2 regions of the Methylophilus sp. OH31 genome follow, and region 1 is predicted to be linked to the other one. Evidence: riboswitches for the same ligand, from Rfam matches in the RefSeq annotation. Region 1 holds a riboswitch; the other holds the start of a gene.
The links. A riboswitch is a leader RNA that binds a small molecule or an ion and turns the genes downstream of it on or off. The one in region 1 is predicted to bind cobalamin.
Positions count from the first base shown of each region.

Region 1 (3,421 bases):
TAGATTGCGCTGAGGCATTGTTTGGTTTGGTGGCGCGCAGGGTCACGTCATTGATCGCATCGCCCCAGTTAAGCCAGTTCAACTTGAATGACAGTAGCCAGTCATCTGTTGGTTTGAACGCCATCCCGACAGCGACTTCGCGCGGCAGGGCGAAGCCTTTGATTGAAGCATCGGCATACTTCACCTTGCCTAAGCCTGCGTCTGTGAAGTCAGCTGTCAGTGTACCGCCGGTCATCGGCAGCTCGGTTTTTTCGGTATAAGAGGCAGCCAATGTCAGCGCCGGGGTCACACGATATTGCATGCCCAGCTTGAAGCCAGTACGCACTGCGGAGGCACCCTCTAATTTGTAACCTGCAAAGGGCACTGCACTCACTGAAGTGTTCGCAAAAAAGTCCTGCTCTATGCTCGCATAAACAATATTCAGGCTGGCCCCCAAAGAGAGCTTATCCGTCACTTCACAGCCGATACCGGGGATGATCTTGGCGATCCCAAACAGCGAGGACAAATCATCGCGATTGCCAAACGGCGTACGCAGGTTGTCGAACACGCCGCCGGCGCCGCCTTGCGCGAACAAGCCTATACCGGCCGTACAGGGCATATTCTCCAGCGGCCGCGCATAGCCACCACCACCAAGCAAAGTGTAGCGGTTGGACGCATGCTCTTCGTTGCGGGGGTCTTTGTGCACCAGGTCAGTGGTACGCAGCACAGAGCCAAACATATCCAGCAGCGGCGCCTTGATCTGCGTTAGTCCGGCCGGGTTGGTATTCAGCGCACTGGTATCACGCGCCACTGCGACGTCAGCACCGCCCATCAGGGTCGATTCGGCCCCGAAGCCGATCAGGTTGATGCCATTGGTGGCATGCGCGGCGCTGCCGGTTGTTACCAGGGCGAGGGCGGTTGCAATGCGTAGGGTAGAAACATTTAAGGCAGTCATAGCAGGTTTGTTCTTGTTCGTTAGACTTACTGTCGCATAATTCGACAATCTTGTGTTGCGATAACAGCGCTCCAATCACATGGCTTTTTGGCATTTTCGGCTATGCGAGAAACATTCACATGGTAGCTAAATTATTGATCAATGTGTTGTAAAAATATTCTTTAATAAAAACAATCAGTTGCTGCCTGTCAATCAAAATATATCAATATATTGTGTTTTGGATAATTGAAAAGCCATAGATATTGTTTTATAGTCGCATCCATACGGTACGCAGAAGAGACTCTTCTGCTGCGTTTAATAGGGAACCTGGTGCGTGAAGCCGCGCAGGAGTCATTAAGCCAGGGCTGCCCCCGCAACTGTGATTAGCGAGTTGTTTGCTGCCATCTAAGCCACTGAAGAGATTCGGGAAGGCGAAAGCAAATAATGACGACCTGAGAGCCAGGAGACCTGCCGTGAAATTTTTTCTTGTTAACGTTTGAGGCGGGGTGTCCTCGGCAGATGCAGTTGGTCCATGTTCAACATTGATTGTTCAATACTGATTGCTAGTCTGGCCTTTGAGCGGGTACATTTTTCATCGTCATGATGGTCTGGGTATTGCCCGGTTAAATGTGTCTGTTTCGGGACCCCTCGCTTCCTGTACTGGGAGCCATCAATGTCAAAATACGAATCCATGCAGGCCACGAAAAGGGATGGCCGCAAGGAACCTATCAATCTCGATAAAATTCATCGGGTGATTGATTGGGCATCACAAGGCCTGAATAATGTGTCGGTCTCCCAGGTGGAGCTACGTTCGCATATTCAGTTTTATGATGGCATCCGTACTGACGACATTCATGAAACAATTATCAAATCCGCAGCCGACCTGATTTCTGAAGAAACACCGGATTACCAGTATCTGGCGGCGCGTTTGTCTATTTTTCACCTGCGCAAAATTGCCTATGGCCAGTTTGAGCCACCGCATTTGTTTGACCATGTGACCAACCTGACCGCGCTGGGTAAATATGACCAGCACCTGTTGCAGGATTACAGCCGCGAAGAGTTCGACGTACTGAATGCCACGATTGACCACTGGCGCGATATGAACTTCTCCTATGCTGCGGTCAAGCAACTGGAAGGCAAATATCTGGTCCAGAACCGCGTCACCAAAAAGATCTACGAGAGCCCACAGTTCTTGTACATTTTGGTCGCCATGTGCCTGTTTGCCAACTACAAAGGCCAGGCACGTCTGGATTACATCAAGCGTTTTTATGATGCGGTCTCTACCTTCAAAATTTCTTTGCCTACGCCGATTATGTCCGGCGTGCGTACGCCGACCCGCCAGTTCAGCTCTTGCGTGCTGATTGAGTGTGGCGACAGCCTGGACAGCATCAACGCTACCACCAGCGCGATTGTGAAATATGTATCGCAGCGTGCCGGCATTGGCGTCAATGCGGGCCGTATCCGCGCCCTGGGCAGTGAAATCCGTGGCGGCGAAGCGCAGCATACTGGCTGCCTGCCATTCTACAAATTGTTCCAGTCTGCAGTGAAGTCCTGCTCGCAGGGCGGTGTACGCGGCGGCGCGGCCACCTTGTTCTACCCGATCTGGCACCTCGAAGTCGAATCATTGCTGGTGCTCAAAAACAACCGTGGCGTGGAAGAAAACCGTGTGCGTCACCTCGACTACGGCGTGCAACTGAACCGCCTGATGTACCAGCGCCTGATCAAGAGCCAGAACATCACCTTGTTTTCACCGCACGACACACCAGGGCTGTATGACGCCTTCTTTGCTGACCAGGATGAGTTCGAGCGCCTGTATACGCAATATGAAGCCGATGACAGCATCCGCAAACGCACGATACCAGCGGTCGACCTGTTCTCACTGATGATGCAAGAGCGTGCCGGTACTGGCCGTATCTACATCCAGAACGTTGACCATTGCAACACGCATAGCCCGTTTGACCCGGCCGTGGCGCCTGTGCGCCAGTCTAACCTGTGCATGGAAATCGCGCTGCCGACCAATCCACTCAACGACATCAATGACACCGAAGGCGAAATCGCCCTGTGTACCTTGTCTGCGTTTAACCTCGGCGCACTGGAGTCTCTGGACGAACTGGAAGGCCTGGCTGACCTGGTGGTACGCGCACTGGATGCTTTGCTGGAATACCAGGATTACCCGGTGAAAGCGGCCTTGAATGCGACTAACAAGCGCCGTTCATTGGGCGTGGGCGTCATCAACTACGCCTATTACCTGGCCAAAAATGGCACCAATTACACCAGCGAGTCTGCACTGGGCCTGACCCACCGCACTTTTGAGGCGATTCAGTTTTACCTGTTGAAAGCTTCTGTGCAGTTGGCGCGCGAATTTGGCCCATGCGGTGCGTTTAATGAAACCACCTACGCCAAAGGTATTTTGCCGATTGATAGCTACAAGTCTGACCTCGATGCCGTATGCAGCGAGCCACTGTTGCTGGATTGGGAAAGCCTGCGTCAAGAAATCCAGAAAGATGG
Region 1 covers NZ_BAUS01000001.1:129,934-133,354, reverse strand. The annotation lists gene OH31_RS00580 (OmpP1/FadL family transporter) at 1-934, opposite strand, end outside; cobalamin riboswitch at 1,182-1,404, shown strand; gene nrdA (class 1a ribonucleoside-diphosphate reductase subunit alpha) at 1,587-3,421, shown strand, end outside.

Region 2 (3,421 bases), on a different contig from region 1:
GTTGGCACGTGCTTGCACAGTCCAATCACGATTGACTTTGTATTGAGCTGTCATGTTGAAAAGTGTGTAACCGCTCATGCGTAAGGTATTGGCCGCATCCTCGTAGCGAGCTGAAGACGCTACCATTTCAGCACCAAATCGCCAGTCCTGCAAAGAGTAGCCAAGATGCATTTGGCCATGACGATTGGCGCGACGGCGTAGCAGTTTATCGGTTTCATCATCACGCGGAGATTGAATGTCTAAACTACCGCCCACGTCCAAATTATCCCAGCGGTTGCTGGCAGCCAGCGTGATACCTTGAATGGTGGCTTTGTTGATATTCTCAGGAAGAGACCCGAGGACAATTAAATTGCGGATCTTATTCTCGTAGGCTGTCAGGGATGCATTGAATGTGTCGTCGCGGTACCGTAGGCTGGCCTCTAAATTGTCTGATTTTTCAGGTTTCAGATTGGGGTTGGAGTAGCCTGGGTAGTACAAGTCATTAAACGTTGGTGCCTTGAATGCGGAACCATAGCTCCCGGTGACACGCCATTGATCGTTAATATTGTACCCATAGCCTAAGCCACCAGTGACATTGTTACCAAAACTGGAATTATGGTCTTCGCGAGCACTGGCTTGAAAGCTGTGTGCTCCGATATTCGCTACATAGCTGGCTACATAGCCTTCATTTGTGCGCCTGGTTTTGTCAAAATCCGTTGTTGAGTTGACTCTGTCGATCAATTTATCGTACATCAATGTCAATATCCCAATAGGAAGGGTAATGTCATTTTGCCAGTTGAATTGATCCTGTTTGGTTCTGAACAAGCTCCTGCTTTCGCTGGTAAAGGGACCTAACGCTGCGTAGTTCACAGTCTCATCAACGCCTTGGCTGATGCGTATTGTTGAGTGCCAATTATTCAGGATTTGATTTTTACTGAATAGAGAGTAGACATCTTGTTGCAAGTTGGCGTAATCAGAAAAAGCAGGATTGAATGCTGATGATGGATCGAGGTTGTAGCTATTGTCGAAGCGGGTTTTCCCCTTGCTATGCATCAAGGTTAAGCCGACTTCATGGCCTTCTGCAATTTTGTGAGACACGCTTCCTGTGACGGCAAGATTGCGATAACCGTCTTTGTCATTCAGGTTCGGGTTGCTGGTGTCCAGTGAAGAAAAACCGTTGGTTTTGTTCGCCGATACATTGAGTGCATAAGCCGTATCGTTTTGTTTACCGCGCAATCCAGCTTCTGCCAGAGTGGTATCGTAAGTACCAAAACCCAGGTTTGCATAAGGTTTGAAGCCATCTACGCCTTTTTTAGTGAAAATCTGGATGACACCGCCGATTGCATCTTGACCATACAGGCTGGTTAGCGGCCCTCTAACGATTTCAATGCGGTCGATTTGTTGAATCGGTATGTTCTCAAGGGTTGTTGTGCCTGCTGTGGCAGATTGCACACGTACACCATCGATTAATACCAGCGTATGGCCCGTGTTGGTGCCACGCATAAAGACGCCTGAGGTTTTGCCTGCGCCACCATTGTTGGTGATTTCAATGCCGGGTTGGCGTTGCAGTAATTCAATCAGCGTGCTTTGGCCGCCACGTTTGATTTCTTCTGTATTAATGACAGACACATCGGCAATGACTGATTCCTGTTGTTGCGGTGTGCGTGTCGCGGTCACGATGACTTCGTCTAGCGTTGCAGTGTCTGCGGCGTAGGCGAGTTCGCTTAAAGAAAGGCCAATAAGGCCTTTAAGAATGACTTTTTTCATTATCTTGTCCCTGTATCACATGCGTCCCCGCATGTGGTTTGTCTATCAATACTTGGGGGTAGGGATAATGAATGAAGGCTTTGCGTGTTGAACAGCAAAGCCTATACATCATCGGACACCGTCACCCCGCGGTATTGCAAATGGTTGGTTGCGAGGCCGGTCTCCGGGCTTGCAAGTTTTGATCTATCGCCTTCCCAAGTTTGAACTCAGTGGCATATGGATAGACCCGCACTTGCTTACCGTTGCGGGGGCAGCACAGGAGTTGTGAATGTAGGTTCACGCACCTGTTTCCCAGTTTCACCTTAGCCTGTAGAAATACAGCAAAGGCACCTGACAACTGGGCGTCATTCTAGTCTAAAGCGTGCTTTTTTGCCAGTCGACCTGTATTCGGCAGGCGTGCTCAAATTGTTAATTTACTTTGAAAAAATGCGCTTAGCTATTGACCACACTCATTTTTTTAAAAGATAATGGGCTGATGGATGCTGATTTAAAAAGTCTTGAAGAGCGTGTGACGAAGCTGATTGCTTTGTGCGGACAGCTGCGTGACGAAAATGTGGAGTTGCGTCAGGAGGTCACACGGCTGCATCAGGAGTCTCAATCGTTGAAGCTGAATATGACGCAAGCCAGCGTTCAGTTAGAGCGATTATTGTCGGCATTGCCTGAGGAAGGTCGTTAATCATGGCAAGTAATCCGATTGATATCGAAATCATGGGCCGCGCGATGAGCGTGACCTGTACCGATGAAGAACGCGACAGTTTGCTGCAGGCCGTGGGCTACCTGGATGGTAAAATGCGCGAAATTCGTGATGTTGGCAAAATGGTCAGCGTTGAGCGGATTGCCATTATGGCGGCACTCAATATTACGCATGAGTTGTTGAATACGCGTAGCGGCGGTGTGGATGTGGGAGACGTAAAAAAACGTATTTCTACCATGCAGCAGCAAATAGATGATGTATTATCCGGCCAGCACAAATTGTTGTAATCCGCTTCATTTCATAAAATTTTCATCGTCATTTTTTTGAAATGGCGTATCATAAAAACGGTGTGCTAAGGCGTTGCCTGAGTCTAAAATTCCTTGAACTAGTCTTTGTTATAGGTTTCGGCTCATCAGGTGCTGTGAGATCGCACTAAGTTGGGTGGTTTTTTAAAACCCCCTTGGCGTGCGAACCTAATGTACCTTAGGCTGTTACCACCTGAACTTTCTTGGTTCAGGATGCACGGCTCAGGTAACCCCTTAGCACATCATTCCCCACCCCTTTCACATTGCTTATACAACGCTCTCCCCATGGTGATGCTTGCAGATAGTTGCTGCATGAAATATTTCTATTGCAATCTTTATTTGATTGGTCAAGAATCTAGTTGTTTCATATAAATTAACAATTAGATTCAGGGAGGAAGTCATGCGCAAGCTATTTTTCTGGTTTTTTGCATTGGTATTGTTTTCCCCGCAGGTGTTTGCTTATACCGGCATCACTGCGATTGGCGATAGTCTTTTTGATGGTGGCAATGAAGATACGGCAGTGGTCAGCTATTACAAGCTGTTTGGGGCGGGCCTGACGGATGCGCCGTATAGCAATTACCGTTTTACCAACGGCCCAACGGCGGTTGAGTATCTGGCCACCGGGCTAGGATTGAATGCCCCAGCCAGTTTCCAGAATTTTGCGGTTGGCGGTGCA
Region 2 covers NZ_BAUS01000004.1:439,147-442,567, forward strand. The annotation lists gene OH31_RS08585 (TonB-dependent receptor domain-containing protein) at 1-1,746, opposite strand, end outside; cobalamin riboswitch at 1,883-2,095, opposite strand; gene OH31_RS08590 (hypothetical protein) at 2,186-2,422, shown strand; gene OH31_RS08595 (cell division protein ZapA) at 2,425-2,727, shown strand; gene OH31_RS08600 (SGNH/GDSL hydrolase family protein) at 3,146-3,421, shown strand, end outside.
Region 2: it holds a riboswitch for cobalamin, as region 1 does, so the genes downstream of both, OH31_RS08585 (TonB-dependent receptor domain-containing protein) here and nrdA (class 1a ribonucleoside-diphosphate reductase subunit alpha) in region 1, are expected to answer to the same signal.